Regions from separate parts of the Arthrobacter sp. BE255 genome, predicted to be linked through region 3. Evidence: riboswitches for the same ligand, from Rfam matches in the RefSeq annotation. Region 3 holds a riboswitch; each other region holds the start of a gene.
The links. A riboswitch is a leader RNA that binds a small molecule or an ion and turns the genes downstream of it on or off. The one in region 3 is predicted to bind S-adenosylmethionine.

Region 1: linked by a shared signal. The riboswitch ahead of J2X42_RS15020 (homoserine O-acetyltransferase) and the one ahead of J2X42_RS02340 (aminotransferase class V-fold PLP-dependent enzyme) in region 3 are both predicted to bind S-adenosylmethionine.
Region 2: linked by a shared signal. The riboswitch ahead of J2X42_RS10570 (DUF1737 domain-containing protein) and the one ahead of J2X42_RS02340 (aminotransferase class V-fold PLP-dependent enzyme) in region 3 are both predicted to bind S-adenosylmethionine.
Region 4: linked by a shared signal. The riboswitch ahead of J2X42_RS18830 (LLM class flavin-dependent oxidoreductase) and the one ahead of J2X42_RS02340 (aminotransferase class V-fold PLP-dependent enzyme) in region 3 are both predicted to bind S-adenosylmethionine.

What each region holds. Positions count from the first base shown of each region.
Region 1 covers NZ_JAVDWK010000008.1:169,722-176,728, reverse strand. Annotated here, with positions in the region: gene J2X42_RS15030 (VOC family protein) at 1-614, opposite strand, end outside; SAM riboswitch class IV at 786-901, shown strand; gene J2X42_RS15025 (bifunctional o-acetylhomoserine/o-acetylserine sulfhydrylase) at 946-2,265, shown strand; SAM riboswitch class IV at 2,356-2,471, shown strand; gene J2X42_RS15020 (homoserine O-acetyltransferase) at 2,484-3,599, shown strand; gene J2X42_RS15015 (hypothetical protein) at 3,630-4,127, opposite strand; gene J2X42_RS15010 (winged helix DNA-binding domain-containing protein) at 4,141-5,304, opposite strand; gene J2X42_RS15005 (SGNH/GDSL hydrolase family protein) at 5,349-6,200, opposite strand; gene J2X42_RS15000 (phospholipase) at 6,296-6,946, shown strand; gene J2X42_RS14995 (RNA-binding S4 domain-containing protein) at 7,002-7,007, opposite strand, start outside.
Region 2 covers NZ_JAVDWK010000005.1:35,263-42,269, forward strand. Annotated here, with positions in the region: gene J2X42_RS10550 (LysR family transcriptional regulator ArgP) at 62-964, shown strand; gene J2X42_RS10555 (DUF1905 domain-containing protein) at 1,046-1,387, shown strand; gene J2X42_RS23395 (methyltransferase family protein) at 1,299-1,820, opposite strand; gene J2X42_RS10560 (O-succinylhomoserine sulfhydrylase) at 1,908-3,116, opposite strand; gene J2X42_RS10565 (rhodanese-like domain-containing protein) at 3,117-3,527, opposite strand; gene J2X42_RS10570 (DUF1737 domain-containing protein) at 3,524-3,781, opposite strand; SAM riboswitch class IV at 3,795-3,910, opposite strand; gene J2X42_RS10575 (hypothetical protein) at 4,018-4,521, shown strand; gene opgC (OpgC domain-containing protein) at 4,647-7,007, shown strand, end outside.
Region 3 covers NZ_JAVDWK010000001.1:500,653-507,659, forward strand. Annotated here, with positions in the region: gene J2X42_RS02330 (metal-dependent transcriptional regulator) at 1-291, opposite strand, end outside; gene J2X42_RS02335 (class I SAM-dependent methyltransferase) at 323-1,081, opposite strand; gene J2X42_RS02340 (aminotransferase class V-fold PLP-dependent enzyme) at 1,150-2,592, opposite strand; SAM riboswitch class IV at 2,628-2,741, opposite strand; gene hisN (histidinol-phosphatase) at 2,902-3,714, opposite strand; gene J2X42_RS02350 (ribosome small subunit-dependent GTPase A) at 3,812-4,927, opposite strand; gene aroA (3-phosphoshikimate 1-carboxyvinyltransferase) at 4,927-6,309, opposite strand; gene J2X42_RS02360 (DoxX family protein) at 6,316-6,864, opposite strand.
Region 4 covers NZ_JAVDWK010000012.1:156,043-163,049, reverse strand. Annotated here, with positions in the region: gene J2X42_RS18835 (NtaA/DmoA family FMN-dependent monooxygenase) at 1-1,389, opposite strand, end outside; gene J2X42_RS18830 (LLM class flavin-dependent oxidoreductase) at 1,402-2,508, opposite strand; SAM riboswitch class IV at 2,545-2,654, opposite strand; gene J2X42_RS18825 (LLM class flavin-dependent oxidoreductase) at 2,856-3,818, shown strand; gene J2X42_RS18820 (hypothetical protein) at 3,811-4,083, shown strand; gene J2X42_RS18815 (rhodanese-like domain-containing protein) at 4,122-4,538, shown strand; gene J2X42_RS18810 (LLM class flavin-dependent oxidoreductase) at 4,636-5,688, opposite strand; gene J2X42_RS18805 (MFS transporter) at 5,685-7,007, opposite strand, start outside.

The DNA of each region.
Region 1 (7,007 bases), on a different contig from region 3:
GTTTCGAACGTGACGGACAGGATGCCGGGGGTTCCGTGCGGAGCCACCCAGTCAACGGCGACGTCCTCAAGCGGCTTCTCCACCGGTTCGCCCAGCCACTCGGTCACCCGTGCTGCCGAACCGGCGATGGTCAGGCAGGACATCTTGACGTTGCTTTCGTAGGCATTGGACGGGTGGAGGGCGGGATCGCCTTCCCACTTGAGCATGTACGGCACCTGCGGGTCCGCGATCAGGCCCAGGATACCGATCTGCTTCCAGACCAGTTCGCGGCCGTCCGGGAACTTGCGGTTGCCGTTGACGGCGGACCGGCCCAGGCGTTCTTCGAACGGGGCGAGGTCGTCCACTTCGACGCACCAGCCCATCCAGCCGCCGCCGGCCGCGGACCGGGCACGGACTGCCTGTCCGAACGGCGCCTTGTCCGATGCCGGGTGGTCAAGCACCTCGACTACTTCCAGATATTTGTGCCCGGCGAGCGGGATGATCATGTTCCGGGTTCCGAAACGGGGATGCACTCCACCCTTTACGGCTTCGACGCCGAGGGCGGACGAAATACGTTCGGTGGTGGCAGCCAGGCCATCGTGTTCACAGGCGTAAGAGACGTGATCCATGCGCATGCCCTCATCTTGGCACTTTGTGATCCGCCTCTCAGCTAAGGGTATCCTTACCTACTTTGGGGGTGCGTCACGAGTGGACATCGTCCTTTCCGCGGCCCCCTGAAGCCGGCCGCTGACCATGTTCGTCACAATGCTGTTGCACGCCGATGACAGGTTCCTACACTGAACGCAGGTCATGAGCGCCAGCGCCAAGCCCCGGCTCGCTGGCCGGCAACCCTCCTTCCGCGGTGGGGTGCCCCGGGTGAGGACCTGGCTGTCCGGCAACGGCCGGACGGCAAGCGCGGCCCGTGGTGCTCCCAGCATGCCCGGGCCCACGTCAAAGGAGCCTTGAATGTCCAACGGATGGTCTTTTGAAACCCGCCAGATCCACGCCGGCCAGGAGCCGGACAGCGCCACAGGGGCGCGTGCGCTCCCGATCTACCAGACGACGTCGTTCGTCTTCCCCAGTGCCGAAAGCGCCGCCAACCGCTTCGCGCTCGCAGAGCTGGCCCCGATCTACACCCGCATCGGAAACCCCACCCAGGACGCCGTTGAACAGCGGATCGCCAGCCTCGAGGGCGGGCTCGCGGCACTGCTCCTGAGTTCGGGACAGGCAGCCGAAACCTTCGCCATCCTCAACATCGCGGAGGCGGGGGACCATGTGGTGGCCAGCCCCAGCCTCTACGGCGGCACGTACAACCTGCTGGCACACACGCTGAAAAAGTTCGGCATCGCCGTGACCTTCGTCGAGGACCCGGACAACCTGGAACACTGGCGGGACGCCGTCCGGCCGAACACCAAGCTGTTCTTCGCCGAGGTGGTATCCAACCCGCGCCAGGACGTGCTCGATATTGAAGGAGTGTCCCGGACTGCCCACGAAGCCGGCGTCCCCCTGGTGGTCGACAACACGCTCTCCACCCCCTACCTGATCCGCCCGCTGGAGTGGGGCGCCGACATCGTGGTCCACTCCGCCACCAAATACCTTGGCGGGCACGGCTCGGCCATCGCCGGGGTGATCGTGGACTCGGGCAACTTCGACTTCGGCAAGGACCCGGAACGGTTCCCCGGCTTCAACACCCCGGACCCCACGTACAACGGGCTGGTCTACGCCCGCGACCTTGGCGCCGGCGGGGCCCTCGGCGCCAACCTCTCGTACATCCTCAAGGCCCGGGTCCAGTTGCTCCGCGACCTTGGCTCCGCAGTCTCGCCCTTCAACGCCTTCCTGATCGCGCAGGGCCTGGAGACACTCAGCCTGCGCGTTGAGCGGCACGTTGCCAACGCCGTCGCCGTGGCGCAGTGGCTGGAGGCCCGTGACGACGTCGAATCGGTCGCCTATGCCGGGCTCCCGTCCAGCCCCTGGTACGAGCGCGGACGCAAGTACGGGCCCTTGGGTACGGGCGCGGTGGTGGCCTTCAACCTGGCCGGCGGGGCCGAAGCGGGGAAGCGCTTCGTGGATGCCCTGGAGCTGCACAGCCACGTGGCGAACATCGGTGACGTGCGCTCCCTGGTCATCCACCCGGCGTCGACCACGCACAGCCAGCTCTCAGCGGAGCAGCAGGCGGTTGCGGGCGTGACGCCGGGACTGGTGCGCCTGTCCGTGGGGATCGAGCACATTGATGACATCCTGGCCGACCTGGAAGCCGGATTCCGGGCAGCCAAGGCGGCGCAGTAGGACGCCGGTCCGGACCCGCCAAGCCTCGGGGAGTCACAAACCAGTCACACTCTTAGCCATACACGGGGGCGGTTTCGTACACTCGGAGGAGGTCATGAGTGCCAGCGACAGCCCCGGCTTGCTGGCCGGCAACCCTCCTTCCGCGGTGGGGTGCCCCGGGTGAAGACCTGGCCTGCCGGTCACTTGACGGCAGGCAAGCGCGTAGAAAAGGTCTCCACATGACGATTACCGTCTCCCGTACAGCAGTACCCGAAAACGGCGTGGTCCGTTACGCCGGCATTGGCGGACTTGAACTCGAAGCGGGCGGATACCTGCCCGAAGTCACGCTCGCCTATGAAACGTGGGGAACGCTCAATGAGGACGGCTCCAACGCCATCCTCATTGAGCACGCCCTGACCGGCAGCACGCACGTGACACGCGGCGACAGCGACGAGCCCGGCTGGTGGGAGCAGCTGGCCGGCCCGGGCGCGCCGGTGGACACGGACAGGTTCTTTGTGGTGTCCATCAACATTGTGGGCGGCTGTTACGGCTCCACCGGGCCGTCGTCGCCCGCCCCCGACGGGCAGCCGTGGGGCTCACGCTTCCCGCTGGTGACCCTGCGTGACAGCACCGCCGCCGAAGCCCGCCTGGCGGACCAGCTTGGCATCGGCAGCTGGTACGCCGTGCTGGGCGGATCCATGGGCGGCGCCCGCGCCCTCGAATGGGCCGTGACCTACCCGGACCGGGTGGAACGCTGTGCCGTGATCTCCGTCGGCGCCGCCAGCACCGCAGAGCAGATCGCCTTCGCCCAGGCCCAGACCCTCGCCATCCGCCAGGACGCCAACTTCAACGACGGCGACTACTACGGCGGACCCTTCCCCGAGGACGGGCTGGCCCTGGCGCGGCGGATCGCCCACATCACGTACCGGTCAGCCCAGGAATTCGACGGCCGGTTCGGCCGGTCGGCCCAGGCACCCGAAACCCCCCTGCAGGCAGCCGCGCTGGGGGACCGGGGCCGCTACCAGGTGGAGAGCTACCTGGACCACCAGGGCAGCAAGCTCGTCAGCCGCTTCGATGCCAACAGCTACATCGCCATCACCGAGGCGCTCATGAGCCACGATGTCTGCCGCGGGCGGGGTTCCCTCGGCGAAACCCTCGCCCGGGCAACCGCCAGGTTCTTCGTCGCTGCGGTGGACTCGGACCGGCTCTACTTCCCCTCGCAGTCCCGCGAGCTCGCCGAGGCCCTTCCCGGAGACGTGGACGTCCACGTCATTGAAGCACCCATCGGCCACGACGGTTTCCTGACCGAGATCGGCCAGTTGGGCAGCCAGCTCCGGAAGACGTTCCTGGTCTGACCTGGCCGCCCGGCCGGATTGTCCGGCTGGCTAGCCGTCCATGATTTCGGAGCGCCGCTTCATGTACTCGTCCACGGCCATCCCGCCGTTGCTGTACTGCTGGTCCAGTTCAGCGAGTTTGCGGGCACGGAAGCCCTGCGGGGCCGACGGCGGCGGGGGAGTCGCGGGGGCAGCAGGCTGCTGCGGCGCCTCCGCTGCCCGGCCCGGCGCAGGCTGGCCGCCGTACGGCGGGAACTGCTGGTCCGCGGGCGGAACGGGCATCATGGGCGGCAAGGGCTGGCTGGGCGGCAGGGGCTGCGGGCCGTCGAGCTGGCGGAAGCCGCCGCTCATGTAGTCCTGCTGGGTGTAGCCGTCACGCGGCTGGCGGCTCTGCGGCCCGGGGAACTGGCCGCCGCCGGGGAACTGGTCAGGGTAGCGTCCCGAGAAGCTCTGTTCCTGGTTCCTCTTGTTGACGGATTTCCGGTACATCCGCATCGCCATCGGAATCAGGAACGACAGAATGATGATCCAGAAGAACAAGCTGTTCACGGTGTAGCGCCTCTCATGTGTGTCCTTCCAGCTTAGCCCCGGTGCGCACACGGACGGCTGGGGTTCCCAGGAAGGCCCCATATCTGTCCACGGCGTCGTCCACGGCGTGCGCCAGCGCGGAGCCGGGCACCGGACCGGCCGGATCGAACAGGCGGATGTCCAATTCGCACCGGCCGGGGAGCAGCGTGTGCCGCCAGGAGCCAACCATCCGCCCGTCCAGCAGGACCACGTGCAGCAGCGAGCCGTCGACCGGGAAGGCAGGAGCGCTGCCGCCCAGGTAGTGCCGGGACGCGGAATAGCCCATCACGTATTCGTCGTAGCACTGGATCAGGTCGATCCGCGGTCCGCTGTCAGGGCCGCCGGTGCCGGGGACGCCGGTGTCAGGGACGGCACCGTAATAGAACACGACGCCGTCAATCACCGCCGTGCCGAGGACTTCCGGATGCTCCCCGATGGCCACGTGCAGACCCTCCCGGACGTCCGCCATCGTCAGCCCCGACCAGTCGGCACAGTCCTTGACGGTGGCGGGACCGCGGCTCGTGAAATAGCGCCGGGCAAGTTCCGCCAGTGCTTCCGGCCGGGTCGGCGGCACGCCCGGTCCGGCGGGAACCCGCTCGTCAAAGAGGGCGTACGTCTGCTTCAATGCGCCGCCGCTGCTGCGCACCGGCCACCCGCTGACCAGGACACCGCTGATTTCGGCGTGCATGATCAGGTAGGCAAGTTCCAGGCCTTTTCCCGCGAAGCCGGCATCCTGCAGCCTCGCCGCAAGCTGCTCCCGGGTCAGATGGTTGCCGCCGGCGACGGCCCCGGCCAGGACCTCCTGGCTCCGGACGGCAGCGGCGGCGTCGATCCCGGTGCGGCGGTACATGCCCGCGTTGCCCTGGTGGAGCCGCGGCGCCGACAGGGCAAGGAGCCAGCGGAGATCGTCCCGGTGGACAAAATGCCATGTGGGCCGCAGGATATGGGTCCGCAGGATCCGGCCGTCGGACACCGCCTCCTCAATGTCCGCGGCCGTGGCATTAACCCCGGTGCGCTGGGCGAGGCTCCAGCGGGCATAGGGAAATTCCTGCGCCTGCACGGCCAGCAGGTTCCGCAGGGCCGCCTCAGGGGATGGCGCTGCCGGACCGCGGAGCATCTGGGACTGAAGCCGAAGCCGCACCACCGCATCAGGTTCCATACCTGCCGTCTGACTCACGCTTCGCGGTCCCGGGCCGGCCGCCGCTAGTGCCGGGCCGCGTCAGTGGAGCCGAGCGGACCCTCGCCGGACCCCAACGGGACGCCGGGGCCGAACACGGGTCCCGGCGTCGGACGCTTTGCGGTAATCCCGTCCCCGGAGGAACGGTGGCGCAGCCGCCGCACCACCCACGGCACAAAGTATTCACGCGCCCACACAAGGTCACCGGAACGGGCTTCGCGCCAGGTGCGCGGCGGCAACGGCTTGGGCTGCAGGGGCTCCAGCGTGTGGCTGACGTTGAGCGAGTCCAGCACCATGGCCGCGATGGTGTGGTGTCCCAGGGGCGAGAAGTGCAGCCTGTCCTCGTCCCACATCTGCGGGTCGCTGAGCTGCCGAAGGGACCACATGTCGGCGATGATGGCGTCATGCCGTGCCGCAACCGTCCGCAGGTTCTCGTTGTAGATGGCCACCTTGCTGCGGATCCGGCCCAGGACCGAGGACCCGGTGTCCGGACCGTTGAAAAGCACCACGGTGGCGCCGCCCATGCCCAGGATCTGCACCACGGAATCGAGCCGCTCCGCGAGGACGTCGGGGTCGCCGCCGGGCCGGATTAAGTCATTGCCGCCCGCCGAGAGCGTCACCAGGTCAGGCTTCAGGGCAAGGCACGGGGCAAGCTGCTGGTCCACGACCTGCTGGAGGAGCCTGCCGCGCACGGCAAGGTTGGCGTACGCGAAATCGCTCTGGCTGCGGCCCAGTTCCTCCGCCACCCTGTCCGCCCAGCCCCGGTACCCGCCCGGCCTCGACGGTTCGGGGTCGCCGATGCCCTCCGTGAAGGAATCGCCCATGGCCACATAGCGGCTCCAGGGATGTTCCGCGACGTCGGACGGCGGGTTCTGCATGGCTCTGGCTTCACTCACGGTCCTATCCTGCCTCCTCGTTCTCAAGCTACGCCAACGTAGGTTGTTACCGCCGGGTAGCTGTAAGAATGGAAACCATGACTGACGCCGAAGTATTTCCCGCCCCCGTTGTTTTGTGGTCCCAGCCCGAGGACCAGCGCGCCGGAAAGCCGCTGCTGGTGCTGCTGCACGGGTACGGCGCCAACGAACAGGACCTCCTGAGCCTGGCGGACATGCTGCCGGCCGACTTCGCGGTGGCTTCAGTCCGTGCCCCGATGGCCATGGGGCCGGGCTTCACCTGGTTCCCCCTGACAGCCTCGATCGACTACTCCCTGGACGCCGTGAAAAAGGCCTCCGGGTATGTGCTGGACTGGATCGACACCATCAAGGACGGCCACTCCTCGGTGACGCTGCTGGGCTTCTCGATGGGGATGGCCATGGCCACCACGCTGCTGCGGCAGCGTCCCACGGACTTCGCCGCCGTCGTCGGCCTTTCCGGCTTTGCCGTGGACGCCGGCGGGGACCCCACGTTCCGCGATGCCGAGCTGGACGGCACGGTGCCGATGTTCTGGGGCCGCGACCAGCAGGATCCGGTGATCACGCCGGACAAGGTCGAATTCACCATGGGCTGGGTGCGCAAGCACGTCAAACTCACCAAGGTTCTTTATACGGGCATGTGGCACGGCATCAACCAGCAGGAGGTCGGGCATGTGTCCGAGTTCCTGACGCACGAGGTGCTCAACAAGTAAGGCACGACGGCGGCGCCGCGGCTGGTGCGCCCGGCCCGCCGCCCTGCCGCGCGGGTCAGGC
Region 2 (7,007 bases), on a different contig from region 3:
ACGTACGGGCGGCCGTAAGATTACTCCAGCTAAATATTCTAAGGACTATTAAGGAAAGCTAATGAAGACATTTCAGCTGGAGCAGCTGCGGACCTTCGCCGCCGTCGTGGATGCGGGCACCTTCGAGGCGGCGGCCCGGAGCCTGATTGTCACGCCGTCGGCTGTGTCCCAGAGGCTGAAGGCAATGGAGGATGCAGCCGGACAGATCCTGCTCCAGCGAACCAACCCTGTCCGTCCCACCACTGCCGGGGAAGCGGTCCTGCGGTTCGCGCGGCAGGTCCGGCAGCTGGAGTGGGATGCCCTGCGCGAGCTCGGCGACGGCGGGGACGGGCCAACTGCTCCCATTCCCCTGGTGGTGAACGCCGACTCGCTGTCCACGTGGTTCCTGCCGGCGCTGGCAAGCCTTCCCCCGGACGCCGGCGCGTACTTTGATCTTCGAATGGAGGATGAACAGCATTCCACGCAGCTCCTGCGTACCGGAACGGTGATGGCCGCCGTGACCGCAACCCCTGAGCCTGTCCAGGGCTGCAGCGTGGAACCGCTGGGTGCCCTGAGGTACTACGCCGTGGCCAGCCCCGGCTACGTCCGCCGCTGGTGGCCGGACGGGCCGGACCTCACGGCCGGAAGCCTTGCCCCCGTCATGAATTTTGACCGCAAGGATGACCTGCAGGGCGGATTCTTCCGCCAGCTGACCGGGGCGGAGCTGACCGCACCGCGGCACTACGTCCCGTCGTCGGCCGAGTTCGCCCAGGCCATCCGCCTGGGACTGGGGTGGGGACTGTTGCCGGAGCAGCAGTGCCTGCCCGACATCCGGACCGGGGCGCTGGTGGGACTGGCACCGTCCGATCCTGTGGATGTCTCGCTGTTCTGGCAACGGTGGAAGATCGACTCCCCGGCGCTCAACGAACTCACCGCCGCAGTCCGGCAGACGGCGTCCCGTCAGCTCCGCCAGCCTGGAGCCTGACATGCCGCGCCTGACCTGCCGTGCCTGACCGGGCCACGGTCGAAGGATGCGTCGGGAAAGGCGCCATGCCATACTCAGGCCGTGACGTCGTCGTACTCGTTCCGTGCCGAATTGTGGCTCTACCCCGAAGAAGCGGGCTGGCACTTCCTGACCCTTCCGGCGGACGTGGCCGACGATCTCCGCGAGGAAGCGGCAGTGTTCCGGAAGGGCTTCGGCTCGATCAAAGTCACAGCCGAAATCTCCGGCCACACATGGCAGACGTCGGTCTTCCCGGACAGCAAGAGCGGCTCCTACCTGCTGCCCGTCAAGAAGGCCGTCAGGACCGCGGCCCGCATCAGCGCCGGGGACGAAGTGGCAGTGCGGCTGGAAATCGAGCACGAAGGTGCGGCCCATACCGGTGCACCGACTGACGGTACCGGCTGAACTCCGCCGGGAAGGTTGCCTCCAGCAGAGCCTCCTCCCGGAGTACTTCACGGTGCACCGCGGCGGACGCGACCGGAAGGGCAGCCGTCGTCCAGGCGTCATTCCGCAGCAGCCCCACGCCCAGGTGAACCAAGGCCCAACGCATGTACATGGGGTTCCGGGAGAGGCCATAGGGGCCCGAAGTCACTAGGCCATCGGGAGTGGCCAGGCGGGTGCTTCGGGCGGCGTGCCAGGCCCACAGGATGAGCGCCACTCCGCTGGCCAGGGATGCCCCTCCGGCCAGGCGCAGAAGAATCGACGGCGGGCCGGAGGCCGGCACGAGGGGGCGCGGTGCAATCCGCTGCAGAATCACTCCGGCGGCGATTCCCGCGAGGTTCTGTTCAGGCAGCGGGATGTTGGAGAGCAGCCGGACCAAGTCCAGGCGTGCAGTCATCCGGTCACCGCCTAACTCCGGCGCGAACGTGCAGTTAAGGCCCCAAAAGCGCTGGAAACGGGGCCTCAACTGTACGTTCGCGCCAAATCAGATCTGCTTGAGCGCCTGTTCCAGGTCACCGATGAGGTCGTCCGCGTCCTCCAGGCCCACGGACAGCCGCACCACGCCGTCGCTGAGCCCGATGGCGGCGCGGCCTTCGGGACCCATGGCGCGGTGCGTGGTGGTGGCCGGGTGGGTGATGAGGGACTTGGCGTCGCCCAGGTTGTTGGAGATGTCGATGATGCGCAGCGCATCCAGCAGCGCAAAGGCGGCGTCCTTGCCGGAGCGCCCGGGCGTCGTCGCAAGCTCCAGCGTGAGGACGGTGCCGCCGGCCTTCATCTGTTTGGCGGCGAGCTCGTACTGCGGGTGGGATTTCAGCAGCGGGTACTTGACCCAGCTGACGGCCGGCTGCTGTTCGAGCCATTCGGCCAGCCGCAGTGCGGTGGCGGAGGAGTGGTTGACGCGCAGCGCCATGGTTTCCAGGCCCTTGGTGAGGACCCAGGCGTTGAAGGCGGACAGCGAAGGGCCGGTGTGGCGCATCAGCTGCTTGACCGGGCCGTCGATGAATTCCTTGGTCCCCAGGATGGCCCCGCCCATGACCCGGCCCTGGCCGTCGATGTGCTTGGTGCCGGAGTAGACAATCACGTCCGCGCCGAGCTGGCCGCAGCGCTGCAGCAGGGGGGTGGCAAAGACATTGTCGACGACGACGGTGGCGCCGGCGGCGTGCGCGAGTTCGCTGACAGCGGCGATGTCCACGATTTCCTGCATCGGGTTGGACGGCGACTCGAAGAACACCGCGGTGGTGGGCTCTGACAGGGCGGCGCGCCACTGCTCCAGGTCGGTCCCGTCGACGAACACCGTCTCCACGCCCCAGCGCGGCAGGATTTCGTTGAGGATCACAAAGCAGGAGCCGAACAGCGAACGGGCGGCAACCACGCGGTCGCCGGCGGCGAGCAGGGCGCCGAGTGCGGTGAACACGGCGGACATGCCGGACGCCGTGGCGAAGCACGCCTCGGTTCCCTCAAGCAGGCGGAGGCGTTCCTGGAACGTGGCGACTGAGGGGTTGCCGTACCGGGAGTAGACGAAGCGTTCGTCCTCGCCGGTGAAGGCGCGCTCGGCGGCGGCAGCGGATTCGTAGACGAATCCGGAGTTCAGGAACACCGGCTCGGTGGTCTCCTGGAAGTTGGTGCGGTCCAGCCCGCCGCGGACTGCCTGGGTGTCAGGGCTCCAGCCGGCGGCATCTTCGTTAAAAGTCACTTAGTTCTTTCCCAGGTTGGTTGGCAGGCCGCGGTTCTTCCAGCCGTTGACGGTGCGCTCGCCGTAGCGGTCCGGCTCGCCTTCGAAGCCCTCCAGGACGTTGTAGGAGGTGAAGCCGGCCTGTGTCGCAGCATTGGCGGCCGCGATGGAACGCTGGCCGGAGCGGCAGATGAACAGCAGTTCGGTGCCGTTGTCCTCCGGCGCCTGCTGCGTGAGGTCCGTGATGAAATCCGGGTTGGGAATGCCGCCGGGGAACGTCCACTGGATGAACAGGGGATCGTTTTCGGTGGCCTTGGTGTCCGGGATGCCGATGTGCGCCCACTCACCCTCGGTGCGGACATCCACCAGGATGGCGCCCTGCTCCAGCTTGGCCCAGGCTTCCTGCGGGGTCAGGTCTCCGGCGTAGCTCACGCGTGGCCCTCGCCGTCGAACTCGAGGTCTTCCACTGCCGTGGCGACGGCGGCGTCCGCACTCGCGATGGCGGCGGGGAGGATGAGTGCCTGGGCGACAATCACCTGGCCGCCGTTGGAGGTGGCGGCGGGGCTGCCATGCAGCACGTAGCCCTCGGCAAGAGCGGTGGAAATCCGCTCGCAGAAATTACGGTCGTCCGGCCCTGTAATGAGCCGGTACGACAGTTTTTCTTCAGGGGCAGGTGCGTCAGACACGACGGATCTCCTTCTCTCACGCTTGCAGCTCGAATCGGTCGATATGCCGAGTATTCACCTGAGGCACCCCGCCGCGAAAGGGAGGGTTGCCGACCGGCCAGTCAGGGCTTGGCGCCGGTTCTCATTACTCCCCAAAAACGTAACACTTGGGCCGTCCGGCCGCACCGCCGCCGTCGTCATGTTCCGTAACCAACACGTGCTTCCCACCGCCGGCAACCGGACGGGACAATCAATCCATGGGGAAATCACGGCGGGAACCGGCCGCATTCGCGGGTCTGCGGACGGCAGCGGCGATCCTCGCTGGGGCCGCCGTGGCCCTGGGCCTGGGCGGCTGCCGGGACGTCTTCGCGCCGCCGCCGTGCATGCCGCCCGCGTACACCGTGACGCCGTCGGAGGTTAGGCCTGGTGCCGAGGTCACGGTCCGCGCGCCGGACACCACCTGCGGTGCCCGTTACGGCCGGGACGCGCAAGTCCAGGTGACGGTCCGGGATGCGGCACGGGCGGTGGTGCTGGAGGCGCTCGCTCCGATGACCGACGACGGCGGCTTCACCTTTGTGTTCACCGTCCCGCCTGCGACGGCTCCCGGAGAGGCCGCCGTGATGGCGTATCCGTACAACCTGGACTGGTGTGACGACACCGGCGTCAACAACCGGGCAGGGGCCGGGGACCGGACCCTTGTGCTGGTCTCGTGTGCCGAGCGATCGGTGCCGCTGGTGGTCCTGGATGGTGCGGCGCCCTAAAGCCAGGCTGACCAGCGCGAATGTCATGACGGGTATCCCGGACGGAACGCGGAGACCGATAGAGTTTGGCACGGGTGCAGGGCACCATCACTAAAGCGCAGCCGTCCTTGGGGGTCAACACCAGCATGCCACTAGCCAATGCATCCCAGCCTTTGACGAAACGCGCGGCTGCAGCGCGCCTTCTGCCGGCAGCGCTCCTGACTGCCCTGCTCCTGCTGTCCACCGTGATCCCGGCAGGCTCCGCCGTTGCCGCCGAACCTGTTCCCGACAAGGGCAAGCCCTTGCTGGGTGCCGTCCTGGAATGGGGCGAGGACTCCGGGCAGGGCTTCGCTGAACGGCTGGGCGCCTCACCTGCGCTGCTGGGACACGACATTTCGCTCCCCAGCAGGTCCGGCGAGGAACAGGACATCAGGGAATTCCTGGGGCAGGCATCAGGGCTGGGCTCACACGCCATGCTCACAGTGCGCCCCACTGTGCCGCTGGAACAGGTGGACGCCGCGGCCGCCGCGGCGTTCGCCAACAAGGTCAAGGCTCTGGCCGCCGGCTTCCAGGGCCAGCTCCTGATCCGGTTCGCGCCGGACATGAACTCAAGCTGGGTGGAATGGGGGCAGCAGCCGCCCGCCTACAAGGCGGCGTTCCGGAACGTCGCCGCTGGGTTCAAAGCCGCTGACGACGCCGGCACGGTCATGGTGTGGCAGCCGTACCTCGGGCGGGACTATCCGTTCGAACGCCACCGGAATGCGCCGGCTCCGGGATCCGAGGGCTTCGCAGCCCTGGACACGAACGGTGACGGGACCTGGAACGGCTCAGATGCCGCCTATGCGCCCTACTACCCCGGCGACGACGCCGTGGAATGGGTGGGGCTGACCGCCTATCACGATGACACGGGCGGCAAATCGGCGGTCAATACGCTTCCCGTGGCCGGTGAGCTGGCCACGATGCTCACGCAGTCCGGCAGCGAGGATTTCTACGCCTCCTATGTCGCTGGCCGGAACAAGCCCATGGTCCTGCAGACCTCGGCCTTCTACAGCCCGGCCGCTGGTGGCGCCGCGAACCGGGCCATCAAGACGGCCTGGTGGGACCAGGTCCTCGAAACAGGCACGTCCGCACGGTTTGACCGGATCGCCGCCGTCGTCTGGGACGAACGGACCAGCACCCGCGACACAGGTGTGGCCAGCATCGACTGGCGACTGACCGGCGACGCCGGGACAGCTGAGGCCGCCAGCGCGGCACTGGCGCAGTCCGGGCTGACCACCGGGCCGGTGACGGCCACCAGCGGGGGCCAGCAGGCCACCAGGGCCAACTCCCTGACCGGAGCCGCTGCGTGGACTGTGGCCGCCGCGATGGCCATCCTCCTGGCGGTACTGTGGCAACTCCCGCGGCGGGTGGGCGCGGTGGCCTCCTGGGGATACGGCGTACCGACCAAACGCGACTCCCGCATTGACTTCCTTCGGGGGCTCGCCATCGTGTTTGTGGTGGTCAACCATCTCGGCATGACCTCCCTGTTCCAGCTGCTCACCCAGGAAGCCGTGGGTTTTGTCTCCGGGGCGGAGCTGTTTGTCCTGTTCTCCGGCCTGGTGGTGGGCATGGTCTACGGCCCCCGGGTCAAGGATGATTTCGGCAAAGTCGTGGACCTGACGTCCCGGCGGGCGGGCAAGCTCTATCTGACTGCCCTGGCAGTGCTGGTAGGCGTCTTCGTGATGTCGCTGCTGCCGTTTTTCCAGACTGATGCCCTGACTACATATGTGGACCAGGGGACCGGAGGCGCAGGGCACAACGCGGTAGGCAGGACCTATGACCTGTATGCCGGGATGGAAACGCTTCTTCAATTTCCGGTGCCGGCCCAGCTCCTTCCGGCCATCGTGCTGCTGCAGTTCGGTCCGTGGCAGTTCAACGTTATGGGCCTCTACGTCGTCCTGCTGCTGGCCAGCCCGCTGATCCTCGCAGCGCTCAACCGGGGCAAGGCCGTGTGGGTGCTGGCGGCCACACTCGGCCTCTACGCCGTGGGTGCGGCCACCCGTTTCCGGCTGCTGCCCTCCCAATTCGAGGACTCGTTCCCGCTGCTGGTGTGGCAGGTGCTTTTTGTCATCGGCCTGGTGGCAGGCTTCCACCGCCACCGGATCACCGCGTGGCTGTCTGCGCACGCCTGGGTGGTGGCAGCCTGCACGGTGCTGGCCGTGGCGTTTACCTTCCTGTCCTGGTGCAACCCTTACCTTGCGAATAGCTTTGACCTGCGCCTGGCCGTCATCCCGGACACCGTCTACCGGACCATGTACGACGCCTTCTTCGGACGCACGTACCTCGACCCGGGGCGCCTGCTCAATGTCCTGGTGCTGGTCGTGGCCGCCTACGCCTTCCTCACCGCTTACTGGAAACCGGTGGAGCGGGCCCTGGGCTGGTTCCTCATCCCCCTGGGGCAGGCCACCCTGTACGTCTTTATCCTGCATGTGGTGCTGATCGCCGTCATCGCCAACATTCCGCTGCTC
Region 3 (7,007 bases):
CCAGCTGTAGCCGAGCTGCTGCACCAGGTACGTTTCGATCAGCCGGTGCCGCCTGACCATGGAAAGTGCCAGCCGCACACCGTCGCGGGTGAGGGTGATGGCGCTGTACGGCTTGTGGTCCACCAGGCCCTGGTCCTTGAGCTTGCGGACCATCTCGGACACCGAGGAGTTGGCCACACCCAGCCGTTGGGCCAGCTGGGAGGAAGTGATGGGTTTGTCCTGCCACTCCGTGAAGGAGTAGATGACCTTGACGTAGTCCTCGATGGAGGAGGAGGGCGCGCTGGTCTTCACGACACCAAGCCTACCCGGTGGGCGGACGGCCTCATGCTTTGACTGCCCGCCATGTCAGTGTCAGGTAGGGGAGTCCCAGGCGGGCGCCAGGCTCATGGCCCAGGTGGTCGTGGAGGTACCAGTCCAGGTTGGCGAGGACCTTGGTGCGCGTGGCCTCACCCGAACGCAGGTAGTAGCTCCGTGACTTGGCAAGCTCCATGATTTCCCCGGTGGTGAGCGCGTCTTCCCAGTGCGTCACGTGGCTTTCCAGCCCGTCGAACTCCGGCCCCACAGGCGGCCGGAAGTGCGGCCGGTAGACATCCCCCGCGTGCATGATGCGGGAAAGCCGGTGAACCCATGGAACGGACGTGTCCAGCTGGTTCCAGATCAGCCCCAGCGTTCCGCCGGTGCGGAGGACCCGCGAAAGTTCCGTACTCGCAGCGATCGGATCGCACCAGTGCCAGGCCTGCGCCACGCTCACGACGTCGAACGAGGAGTCTGCGAGTCCGGTCGCCTCCGCGGTCCCTTCCGTCGCCCGAACACCGGGCAGCAGGACCCGTAACTGGTCAAGCATGTCCGTGGAAGGGTCGACGGCGGCCACAGCGAGTCCGCGGTCAAGCAGCAGGGCTGTGAACTTGCCGGTGCCGGCGCCAACATCGAGGGCGTCGCGCGCCCCGGCAGGGATGAGCCAGTCGGCCGATTCGACGGGGTATCCGGGCCGGACGCGCTCGTAGTGTTCGCCGCCGTCCTGGAAGCTCTGTCCGAGCTCCTGACGGCGTCCGTGGTCAAGTTTGGGGCCACCCCGTGCCACGTGCGGTCTCCTTCGCCAGATGCCCTTGGGTATCCTTCGAATTTACCGCATCGACAGGGCTGTCCGGGTCAGTCGTCGGTGCAGGGGGCTGCGCCGGCCGTGCCGGGCGTGTTGGGTGCCCAGTCCGGGTAGGTCCGGGTGTCGTTGGCCGGAACCCAGCGGCCGGAGTCCACCACATAGTCCCAGCCGAGGCCGGTCCTGCGGAGTTCCTCGATGCCGGCCAGGAGCCGCTGGGCGTCCTCGAGCCGTGACCCCAGGCCGAAGCTCGCCCGCAGGGAGCCTGACGGCAGGCCCAGGCGTTTGAGCAGCGGGTGGGCGCAGAAACGGCCGTCCCGGAGGCCCACTCCATGTTCGGCGGACAGGTAGGCGGCCACCAAACCGGCGTCGTAGCCTTCGACAGAGAAGTTCACCACGCCGATGGTGTCTGTATCCGGGTCCGTGTCCTGGAAAATCTGGTGCACGGTGACGCCGTCGATTTTGTGGAGTCCTTCCACCAGGAAGGAACGGATGGCTGATTCGTGGGCGTGCCAGCGGTCCGGGTCCAGTGCGGCGATCACCTGGGTGGCGCGGGCCAGCGTGGCGGCGCCGAGGACGTTGGGGGAACCGCCCTCGTGCCGGGCGGGACCTGTGGCCCAGCTCACGCCGTCGAGCCTGGCCTCACGGACAGCGCCGCCGCCGGCAAGGTGCGGCGTGCCGGCGTCGAGCCAGTCCGGCCGGCCCACGAGGACGCCTGCGCCGAACGGAGCGTAGAGCTTGTGCCCGGAGAAGGCGAGGTAGTCGACGTCGTCGGCGCTGATGTTGATGCGGCGGTGGGGCGCGAGTTGCGCCGCGTCCACGACGATCCGGGCGCCGTGCTCGTGCGCCAGGGCGGCGAGTGCCCGGATGGGAAGGATTTCGCCCGTGACATTGGAAGCGCCCGTGACGGCCAGCAGGCTGACTCCACCCTGTTCAAGCTCGGCGCGGATGGCCTCCACGGTGCCGGCCAACGTGTCGGCGGCAACGACGCTGCGGTGCGGGACACCCTGCCACGGCAGGAGGTTGGCGTGGTGCTCGATGTCGAGGTACAGGACGTCGCCGGCCGGGCGGCCGTCCACCGTTGGGAGACAGCCTGCCAGGAGGTTCAGCGAATCAGTGGTGTTCCTGGTGAAGATGACGGAGTCGCCGGCCCGTCCGCCCACAAAGTCACGCACGATGTTCCGGGCGTTCTCGTAGACCGACGTGCTGATCTGGGATGCGTAGCCGGCGCCGCGGTGGACGCTGGCGTAGAACGGCAGGATTTCGTTGAGGTACGCGGAAACCACCGAGAGGGCCGGGGCGGAGGCACCGTAGTCAAGGTTGGCGTAGCGGACGTGTCCGCCCTGGATCAGCGGGGCCTGGATTTCGGCGCCGGTGACGGCGGAGAGCGGCCGGCCGGCAACGGCAAGCCGTTCGCTGAACAGGGCTGCGGTGTCGGGGCCGGCTGCGGACTGCAGACGGACGGCGGTGTTGGGGGAGACGGTGGCAGTTGTCACAGAGACCTCACTTCAGAGGGACTCCCTGTCCCGGGAATCCGCGCTTGCCGGGTCCGTTCCGGACCGGCCTGGTCGTCACCCGGGGCACCCCACCGCGAATGGAGGGTTGCCGGCCAGCAAACCGGGGTTTCGCGCTGGCACTCGTGACCTGTTAAGAGCGTAGAACATGGGCGGGGCGGGCAGGAAGCCGGTCCGAATGTTAAGGCTTTTGTTACGCGGGGCCCGGAATTGTCGCGTTTGTCCGAAGATACGGCGGCGGACGCCCCCTGCCGGAGGCGTCCGCCGCTGATAATTCGGTACATGTGGCCGTTAGAGCAGGTCGTCAAGCCCGGGGTTGAGCCGCTTGAGGACTTCCGAATGCAGGATGGAGTTGGTGGCCAGGGCGTTGCCGCCGAACGGGCCGTCCTCTCCGTCGAGGGATGTGAACCGGCCGCCCGCCTCCACCACAATCGGCACCAGCGCCGCCATGTCGTAGAGATTGAGCTCCGGTTCGCACGCGATGTCCACGGAGCCTTCTGCGACCATGCAGTAGGACCAGAAGTCGCCGTAGGCGCGGGTGCGCCAGACGTCTTCGGTCAGGCCAAGGAAGTCATCGAGGTTCCCGCGGTCCTTCCAGCCGCCCAGGCTGGAGTAGGACAGGGACGCGTCCGAGAGCTTCGAGACGTCGGATACCTTCAGCCGGGTGGCAGCGGCCAGTGACCGGCCCATGTACGCGCCGGCGCCCTTGGCGGCCCACCAGCGCTTGCCCAGTGCAGGGGCACTGACAACGCCGACGACGGGCTCGCCTTCGTCAACAAGGGCAATCAGGGTCGCCCAGACCGGGACGCCACGGACGAAGTTCTTCGTGCCGTCGATGGGGTCGATGATCCAGCGGCGGGAGCCGTGGCCTGAACTGCCGAATTCCTCACCCAGGACTGCGTCACGGGGGCGGGAACGGGACAGTTGGCCGCGGATGGCTTCCTCGGCGGCCTTGTCCGCATCGGTGACCGGCGTCAGGTCCGGCTTGGTCTCGATGTGGAGGTCCAGGGCCTTGAAGCGGCTCATGGTCTGGTCGTCCACGGAATCGGCCAGCACGTGGGCCAGGCGCAGGTCATCGTTGTAGCTCGAAGCGGGTTGGATCATGGTTCCAAACTACCGTCAAAGCGCCGCGTGGTTGGGGACCCCGGCCACTGGAACCGTGCGCAGAGCCCCCGTGCGGCTCCAACCGGGCGGGACGGCGTCAGTTGACGCTGCCCAGTTCCTTGGTTTCCTGCCCAGCCATCCGGGGGTCGGTGCCCAGCAGGCGCCGCAGGGAACCGAGCCTCGCAGGTCCTGTCGGCCCGGCATGGCCGTCGGTGACCCACGGGTCCAGGCCGCAGTTGACTGCGCCTGTGGTGTGTTTGCAGCCACGCTCGCAGGCATCGGTGCCCGGTTCCAGGTCCGGGAAGGACCGGAGGATGCGGTCCGGGTCCACATGGGCCAGGCCGAAGGAGCGGATGCCGGGGGTGTCGATGATCCAGCTTCCCGCCGGCGCGTCAGTCAGTTTGAGCGCCAGGGCAGAGGAGGAAGTGTGGCGTCCCCGGCCGGTCACGGCATTGACGCCGCCGGTGGCACGCTCCGCGCCGGTCAGGGCGTTGACCATGGTGGACTTGCCGACGCCCGAGTGCCCCAGCATTACCGTCACCTTGCCGTCCAGGTGGGCCCGGAGCTGGGCGACGGCATCGCTGTCGAGGCGCGCAGACAGCCCGTCATCGGAGCGGGCGTCGATGCCGGACGCTTCGGAGTCGGCCGTGCGGCTGATGATGACCGGGAAGTCCAGGTGTTCGTAGTTGGACAGCAGCTCCGCGGGGTCCTTGACGTCAGCCTTGGTGACCAGGAGCAGCGGCTCGATGCCGGCATCGTAGGCGGCCACCAGCGCGCGGTCGATGAAGCCGGTGCGGGGCTCGGGATTGGCGGCAGCCACCACCACCACCAGCTGGTCGGCGTTGGCCACAACCGCCCGCTCGATCGGGTCGGTGTCGTCGGCGCTGCGACGCAGGAGGGTCCGGCGGTCCTGGATCCGGACCAGCCGGGCCAGGGTGTCAGGTTCGCCCGAGACGTCGCCCACCAGGGAGACGAAGTCGCCGGCGACGACGGGGTTCCGGCGGAGTTCCCGTGCCCTGGCGGCGATGATAATACGCTCGTCACCGGAATCCTCGCCAACAACCGCCGTGTACCGGCCGCGGTCCACCGTGATGATCCGGCCGGTGACTGCGTCATCGTGGCTGGGGCGGTCCTTGGTGCGGGGGCGGGAGCCCTTCTTGCTGGGGCGGATCCGGACGTCGGATTCGTCCCAGGAATCAGTGCTGCGTGCCACTACTCGGCACCAACCGGAACCGTGGTGCCGGGTTCCTGGCCCTGCGCGATCATGTTTGCCCACAGTTGCGGGAAGTCGGGCATGGTCTTGGCTGTGGTGGCGATGTCCTCCACCTCGATGCCTTCCACCGCCAGGCCCAGGATGGCACCGGCGGTCGCCATCCGGTGGTCCGCGTAGCTGTGCACGACGCCGGCATGCAGCGTGGCCGGGCGGATCACCAGACCGTCGCTGGTTTCCTCGGCGTCGCCGCCGAGCCTGTTGATCTCGGTGACGAGGGCGGCGAGCCGGTCCGTCTCGTGGCCGCGAAGGTGGGCGATGCCGGTGAGACGGGATGGACCGCTGGCGAGGGCGCAGAGGGCCGCGACGGTTGGGGCGAGTTCGCTGGTTTCGGCAAAGTCGGCACCTTTGATCTCCGGCCCGCCGGTGACCGTGAGGACGCCTTCGGACAGGCTGACGGTGGCGCCCATGTCCGTCAGGATGCTGCGCCAGAGGTCGCCCACCTGGGTGGTGTGAGTGGGCCAGTCGGGAATCCTGACGGTGCCGCCGGACGCCAGCGCGGCAGCAAGGAACGGTCCCGCGTTGGACAGGTCCTGTTCGATGCGCTGGTCGAACGCCCGGATGGTTCCCGGCGCCACAACCCAGTGGTTGGGGACGGAATCGTCCACCGAGACGCCCACTCCGCGGAGGACGGCCACGGTCATGTTGATGTGGTCCAGGCTGGGCACCGGCTTTCCCACGTGCTCCAGGTGCAGTCCCTCGGTGAACCGCGCGCCGACCAGCAGCAGTGCCGAGACGAACTGCGACGAAGCACTGGCATCGATCACCAGGTGGCCGCCCCTGACTTCGCCGGTTCCGGCAACCTCAAACGGCAGGGAAGCCGGCGTGCCGCCGTCCTCCGCCGCCACATCCACGCCAAGCGCCTTCAGCGCCTCGATGATCGTCCCCATCGGACGCTTCCTGGCGTGCGGGTCGCCGTCGAACGTGCTGACCCCGTTCCGCAGCGCAGCGAGCGGGGGAACAAAGCGCATGACGGTACCGGCGAGGCCGCAGTCAATCCGGGTCCGCGACGACGGCGCGTCCTGGCTAAGCGGAATGACCTCAAGGTCCGGGCCGAAGGCGCCGTCCCCGGGGACTTCCGTGATGGAAGCTCCCAGCTGACGCAGGGCCTCGATCATCAGGGCCGAGTCCCTCGAATGCAGCGGGGCGCGGAGCCTCGACGGGCCGTCAGCCAGTGCCGCCAGCACCAGGAACCGGTTGGTCAGGGACTTCGAGCCGGGAACGGTGACGGTGGCGTTGATGGGCCTGGTGGCGAACGGGGCGGGCCAGTTCGGGACTGCTTCGACTGCGTCGGGCTGCGAAACGGCGGTGGTGGATCCGGTCATGCGTCCTTATGCCCCCGTTGCCTGGTCCACTGCACGCCGCACTGCTTTGTCGGCCTTGTGGAGTTTCTTGCCGGTCGTCTTGCGGGCGTCCGCGGCAAGGTGGGAAGCACCCTTCCTGGCGTCGGCGGCGAGGTGTTCCGCGCGCCAGGCCAGGCCGGGCTTGCCGGCCGTATCCACCGAGGCCAGAAGGGCCCCGCCGCTCAGGGAGAGGTTTTTCAGGAGCTGGTTGCGCCGTGCCAGGCGGGCGTCCTTGGTGCTGATGTCCGCGCTGCGCCATTCCACAAAAGTATTAAGGGCCGAGATGACAGTGAGCAGCGTTGCCGACAGGCGCGCGAACTTTCCGAGGCCGAACAGCACGCCGGCGCCCACCTGCACTCCGCCGATGACCCGGGCCAGTGTCTTTTCCTCCGTACGGAAAGGCAGTGAGGCTGTGGCTTTGCGCAGGAGCGGCGACAGCTGCTGGGCAGTGTCGTCGGCGTTCCTGAGCTTGTCCAGTCCGGCGAGCACGAAGCTGGATGCCAGCATGGGCCGGGCGAGAGTACGGACAAAGGACATGGATTTCCTCCTGGGTGGACGAACCGCGTCGAATGCGGCGGAGTCGGTTCTAGTCTTGCACTTTTGGGGAATATTTGCCTGCCGCCAGGGGTTATGGATTGCGGGTCCGGCAGTGCCGGACAAATACGGCGCACGGCGCGCCC
Region 4 (7,007 bases), on a different contig from region 3:
TTCTTGGCGTCGGGTCCTGCTGCGGCGGGTCAGCGGGGCGCGGAGCCCCAGGTTGTCGCGGAGGGTGGTGCCTTCGTATTCGGTGCGGTAGACGCCGCGTTCCTGGAGCCTGGGAACCAGGTGGTTGACGATGTCGTCCAGGCCGGTGGGGATGATCCAGGGCGTGATGTTGAACCCGTCCACGGCGCCCGTGTGGGCATATTCGGCGAGGAGGTCGGCCACCTCGTCGTAGGAGCCCACGAGCCCGCGGCCGTTCACGGCTGACCGCTGGGACACGAACTGCCTGATGGACAGCCCCTTATCCGTGGCTTCGGCCCGCCATTCGGCGGCGAGTTCCTTGGCGCTTTTGCCGTGGAAGGCGTTGCCGCGGGTGGCGTTGGTGACCTCCACCACCGGATCGATGTCCGGCAGCGGGCCGTCGGGATCGTATTCGTCGAGGGTGCGGCCCCAGAACTGCTCCAGGTAGGCGATCGCGGTCTGCGGCCCCACCTGGCGTTCGCGGACCCACTGCAGCTTGTCTTCCGCTTCCTTGGCTGTGGGTGCAAGGATGAATTCCTGGCCCGGGAAGATCTTGACGTCGTCCGCCGGCCGCCCCGCCTTCAGGGTTCGCGCCACGATGTCCTCGCGGAATTTCCTGGCGGCCTCAAGCCCGGCGTGCCGGGAGAAGATGACGTCCGCGTTCCGGACGGCGAAGTCCCGGCCCGTGGCGGAATCCCCGGCCTGGAACAGCACCGGGTGCTGCTGGGAGGAGCGCGGAAGCCGTCCGGTGATGTCGACGTCGAAGCTCGAGTCCTGCCTGCGGACGGGGGTGATGCCGCCCTCAGCGAGCCAGCGGCGGGAGTCCCGGGACCCGGCGATTGCGCCGTCAGCCCAGGAGTCCCAGATCGCTTTGGCCGTCTGGACGAAGGCCTCGGCGCGGATATAGCGGTCCTCGTGGGCCAGGAATCCGCCGCGGCGGAAGTTGGCGCCGGTCCAGGCGTTGTCCGTGGTCACGATGTTCCATGCCGCCCGCCCGCCGGAGAGCAGGTCGAGGCTGGACAGCCGGTGGGCGAGGTCCGCAGGATCGTTGTAGGTGGTGTTCTGGGTGGCCACCAGTCCGATGTGCGACGTCACGGCAGCCAGGGCGGCGAGCGCCGTCTGGGCGTCCGGCCGGCCGGCGACATCCAGGTCGTGGATCCGGCCCAGGTGTTCGCGCAGGCGCAGCCCTTCGCCGAAGAAGAAGGCTGTGAACAGGCCGCGTTCGGCGGTCTGGGCCACCCGGCGGAAGGATTCGAAGTCGGTCTGGGACCCGCTGTCAGGGTCACGCCAGACTGTGGTGTGGTTGACGCCCTGGAAGAAGACGCCGAACTGGATCTTGCCGTCGCCGGCGATACGGGACGAAGTGCTCATGTTTTGGTCTCCCTAGAGTGCCGCGGCGGCGGCGTAGCGGTTGGCGGGTCGGGGCAAGCCAAAGGATTCACGCAGCGTGCTGCCCGGGGCAGGCGCGGCCAGCAGGCCTGCGCGGCGGAGTTCCGGAAGCACCACGGCTGCCAGTTCCGGCAAATCGGTGTCCAGGACCGCGGGACTGAGCCGGACGCCGTCGCTGTCCCTGAACAGCACGGCGAGGAGCTCCACCATTCCGGCGGCACCGCCCACATACCGGGCGCCGCCCGCCCAGGGCTGGTGGGCATCGAGGTCCGCCAGCCGGTCCGAGGCCCGGCGGCCACGGGCATCCAGCAGCACGTCAAGCTCCACCAGGGTGCGCGGCGCGCCGGCGTTGCGTGCGGCAGCCACCGCCGCCGCCAGGCCCTCCGGCGTTGCGGCCGACACCAGTGCCACGTCGGCTTCCACTGCCGGCAACAGCGCAGCGGCGGCGAAGACCGGCACCTGCCCCTGAAGGGGGCGGGGAATGATGGACGGGCCTTTCACGGCGAACCGGGAGCCCTCAAAGTCCGCGTAGTGCAGCTTGTCGGCGTCGAGATATCTGCCCGTCGCGGCGTCACGGATCACGGCGTCGTCCTCCCAGGAGTCCCACAGCCGCCGGGAACTTTCGACGACGTCCGCGGCCTCAGGCTGCACGTCAGCTTCCGGAAGGATCCCCCGGCCCACGGACCGGGCTTCCTGCCCGGAGTTCTCAGTGCTGACAAGCCAGCCTGCCCTGCCATGCGACGCGTAGTCCAGGCTGGCCAGTTGGGTGGCGACGTGGAACGGCTCGGTGTAGAGCACCCCGGCCTCGGGCACCAGGCCGAGGGACCGCGTCACCGGGGCGGCGAACGCCGCCCGCTGGACGGCGTCGATGCGTCCGGCAATTCCCGCGCCGGCGGTGTCGGTGGTGCGTGAATCGCGGAATGTGGCGAGATGGAAGCCGGCGATGTCCGCCGCCTGGACGGTTTCGCGGATGCGGCTTCCGCTCAGGAGCGTCCCCGGCCCGTGGGCGGCGAACCGCCATGCAGCCGGGTGCGCGCCGTCGCCGTCGAGCTCGATACCGAGCACAGCAGGACGCTTACTGGGTGTGGGTGAGGCAGGCATGGTTCCCTTATTTTTGGGGCCGCGGACGGCCGGTTTGACATTCGCTTGCCGCTGCTGCGGCCAGGTCTGTTTCCGGAGCACCCCGCCACATAATGCCTGAGGGTTGCCGCAGCACCAGCCGGTCCTTGGCGTGCTGTCTCTTGACCTAGGACCTGAATCTAGAGGGCTGCCGGGGGCGTCCACAACCGGCCCGACTTGCGGCGTCAAGCCGGGAAATGCGGCGTCAACCGGCGCTGCATTCCGTCATTTATGAACCAGTTTTGGGCCGGATTACCTGCCGTTTCGGGAGGTTGAGTCCGGTGACGGACCAGGTTTTGCGCCGAGCCGTGACTCCGTAGGGTCATGCCATGCCTAAGCCTCCTGTGGTTCCCCTTTCGGTCCTTGACCTCAGCCCCATCCCGGCCGGAAAGACCGCAGCCGATGCGCTGCGCAACAGCATTGAGCTGGCCGTTTCCGCCGAGGCGCTGGGTTATAAGCGCTTCTGGCTGGCTGAGCACCATCTGAGTCCCGGTGTTGCCGGCGCGGCGCCGCACGTGCTGTCGGCTCTGGTGGCCGCGGCAACCAGCACCATCCGTGTTGGCACTGCCGCCACCATCCTGGGCAACTACCGGCCGGTCCAGGTCGCGGAAAACGTGGGCACTGTTGCGGCCCTGTATCCCGGCCGCATTGACCTGGGCTTTGGCCGGTCCGGGGTGCCGAAACCTGAGGATCCTGCTGCCGCGGGGGGTCCGTCTGCTGCATCGGGGTCCGCAGAACTGGCCGCCGCAGCCCAGTCCGCGACAGCCGGGTCCACGACAGCCCAGTCCGCGCCAGGCGGGTCCGCGACAGGCGCCGGCAACCGCAACCTGGACGGGCTGGTCATTCCGCCGCCCCGCCCGCTCTTTGGCAAGGCCTTCCCGGAGAGGTTCCGGCTCCAGGCGGAGCTCCTGGGCCGCGTTCCCGGGGACGCGGACAACTTCGAAAGCGACGTGCAGGACGTCATTGCCTTCTTCTCCGGCCAGTACCGTGGCCCGGAGGGCGAAAGCGTGGCGGTCCGCCCCGCGCAGGGGCATTCCCCGCAGTTCTGGATCCACGGGTCCAGCGCCGGACCCAGCGCCCGGCTTGCCGGAAAGCTGGGTCTACCCTACGGGGCCAACTACCACGTGGCACCCTCCGCAGTCCTGGAGTCCGTCGCCGAATACCGGGCACATTTTGAGCCCTCCGAGTCGCTTGGCCAGGCCTTACGTGGCGGTGTCCGCCGACGTCCTGGTGGCTCCCACAGCCGCAGAGGCAGGAGTCCTCGGCGCCGGCTTCGAAGCCTGGGTGCATAGCATCAGGTCCGGCAAGGGCGCCATCCCCTACCCGGCGCCCGAGGATGCGGCAAAGTTGCCGCGGCTGGATCCGGCCGGGCATGACCTGGTCCGGGACCGGCTCGACACCAGGTTCGTCGGGGACCCGGCGCACGTTGTGTCCGGGCTGCGTGCCCTGCAGCGGGTCACCGGCGCGGACGAACTCCTGGTCACAACCATTACCCACAGCCAGGCCCACCGCCTCCGCTCCCAGCAGCTGCTGGCGGAGGCGTGGGGCCTCGGATAGCACAGCCAATCATCAAAACAACTATCAAAGGAGCACCCATGAGCGAGCAGAACACACCCCACGACCCCCAGCTGATCAGCCCGGAGGAAGCGGCCCGGCTCATCGAGGACGGCGTCCTGCTGATCGACGTCCGCAGCGAAGGCGGCCGGGCCAGCACCGGAAGCGTGCCCGGGGCCGTGGTGGTGGACCGTGAGAACGTGGCCCGGGATTTCGGCCCGGAGTCGTCCGACCGGCTTTCCCAGGTGACCGGAACCGACCAGAAGATTGTGGTCTTCTGCGGCTCGGTCAAAGGCTCAGGGCCCGTGGTCGAAAAGCTGAAGGTGCTGGGCTACTCCCGGGCGCTGCACGTTGACGGCGGCTTCCCCGCGCTTCGCGATGCAGGCGTGGCCACCACCGGACCGGCCGCGGAGCACGCGCCGGCGCAGCAGCCGGCTGCCGAACCGGCGGCGGTTTAGCGCCGTTCCCAAGCTCGGCAGCCGCCGTCGTAGTGCCCATTCCGGGCATCCCGACGGCGGCTGCCGGGCTTTGCGCTGCCACTGACTTGTGTGCCGCCTAGGCGGCTGCCGCGGCGTACTGCGGCTGCCATCCGAGCGCCGGCGCGACCAGGGTGGCGAAGCTGGTGACGATCTGCCGGTAGTCCTCGATGGAGAATTCGTAGGGCAGGTTGACCTGCAGTTCGGAGGCTGCAGCGGTCACAGGATCGGCGAGCAGAGCCTGGATGATCTCGTCGGCACTGCCCACCAGGTCCGGCGCGAACAGGGTCCGGCGCTCACCGTGTGGTTGGAGCGTACGCTCATGCCTGCTTTCGGCGTAGGCGCGGTAGCGGGCACGCGTGGCGGAGTCTGCACCGTCCGTGGGAAGGACCACACGGCCGACGACGACGCGCGGCGCCTGGGTCCCGCGGAAATCCTGCCGGTAGCGCCCAAGGTTGGCTGCCTGGGCCTCCGTGAACACGTTGCTGGCTTCGCCGGAGACAATGTTTCCGACCACCAGGTTGACCCCGCTCGCCGCTGCCCAGTCCGTTGACCGGGCCGATCCGGCCCCGTACCAGATGCGGCTGCGCAGGCCCGGACTGTAGGGCTGAAGGCGCGGACGCTGGGTGTTTCCCGGGGACTGGATGACAGTGTCCTCGTCTCCGATGAAGCGGCCCTCCAGGCACTCGAGCAGCCGCCCGATCCGGCGGTGCGAGAAGTCGAAGCCCCGCCAGTCGCCGTCAAAGACCTTTCCGGCGATGAGCTCCGCGTGCGGAGGGGCGCCGGCGCTCAGTCCGATCTGGAGCCGGCCGCCGGAGAGGACGTCCGCCATCGAAATGTCCTCGGCGAGGCGGAACGGACTTTCATAGCCGATGGGGATGACCCCGGTCCCCAGCTCAATCCGGGAGGTGCGCTGCGACGCCGCGGCCAGGAAGACGGTGGCGGACGATATCCCGTGTTCCAGGTGGCGCTGGCGTACCCATGCGCCGTCGTAGCCCAGCCGTTCGGCGAGCGCGAACAGCTGGAGCGTTTCCTCCAGACCCTGGCCCGGGGCGTGGTCCGGGTAGTTGCCGGGCGTCAGGAAGCTGATGGATTTCAGGCCGGAGGCCTGGCTGGTTTCGTGTGGTGTCATGATCCGGTTTCTCTCGTTTGCGGGATTTTGGGGTGGGGCTGGGACTGGTTCAGGGTGGAGTGTCGTTGGGCCCGCCGCCGGGCCGCCGCTGTCCGGATCCAGTCGGCGGCGCCTGCAAGGATGGCGAGCGCGGTGAGGGCTGAGCACAGGACGATTCCGTCGTGGAAGGCGCCCCGGAATCCGCCGCCGGGGACGGCCTCCTGGAGGAACAGGCCGGCAACGGCCGCAGAACAGAGCGCTGCGGAGAAACGCTGGCTCAACTGGTAGAAGCCTGCGGCGACGCCGGCCGCTCCGCCGGGTGCGTGGCCAAGTGTCAGTGCCTGGTTGGGTGCCACCACCAGGCCGGTGGCAACGCCCTGGACCAGGCCCACGGCAGCAACCGCTATGGCGGCCGCGGCACTGTCCAGGCCTTGGACGGCGAGGTCTTTGGCCACCAGGGTGCCGAACGAGGCTGCCAGGGCGAACACCACACCGGCCCGGCCGAACCGGCCGACGAACCGCCAGCTGAGGCTGGAGGCAAGCAGCATCCCGGCGGCCTGCGGGGCGAGGATTCCGGCGGCTGCCAGCGGGGCGAGGCCGGTTCCGGAGAGGAAGTAGAACGCCGTCAGGGCGGCCATGGCGGCGCCCACGCCGAACTGGGACAGTGCCACCACCGTGCCCAGAAGGAATCCCGTGGACCGGACCAGTTCCCGGCTGAGCAGGGGTGTGCGCCCGCGGCGGTGGTAAAGGAATTCCCAGCAGGCGAAGCAGAGCAGTGTGCCCGCCCCGGCGGCCATCCAGACGAGGAGGGAGCCTTGCCTGCCGTACACCGTGGGGGCGAGGAAAGCCAGGACCACCGATCCGAGCAGCAGGGCGCCCACGCCGTCGACGGAATTCGACGGACGCGTCCGCCGTGCCCCGGGTTCGAGGGAGGCTCGCGGTCCCCGGGAAGCGCCCGGTCCCCCGGAGGCGCCCGGTCCCCCAGAAGCTCCGGGCGCGGATGCCTTTGTCTCGGGGTCGGTTTGCCGGGCACGGGGCAGGAATCTGAGGGCCAGCGGCACCAGGACGAGCACCAGGGGAACGTTGACCAGGAACAGCAGCCGCCACCCGGCGTCCGGCGCTGCCGCTGACAACAGCACGCCGCCGATCAGCGGGCCGCAGACGGCGGCGAAGCCCCCGGCCGCCGCGTAGAACCCCAGTGCCCTGGCCCGCTGCGGCCCGGCATACAGATCCTGAAGGAAGCCCAGGACCTGCGGGTTGAGCGTCCCTGCGCCCAGTCCCTGCAGGAGCCGGGCCGCGATCACCACCCAGGGATCGGACGCGAGGCCGCCCACCAGGCT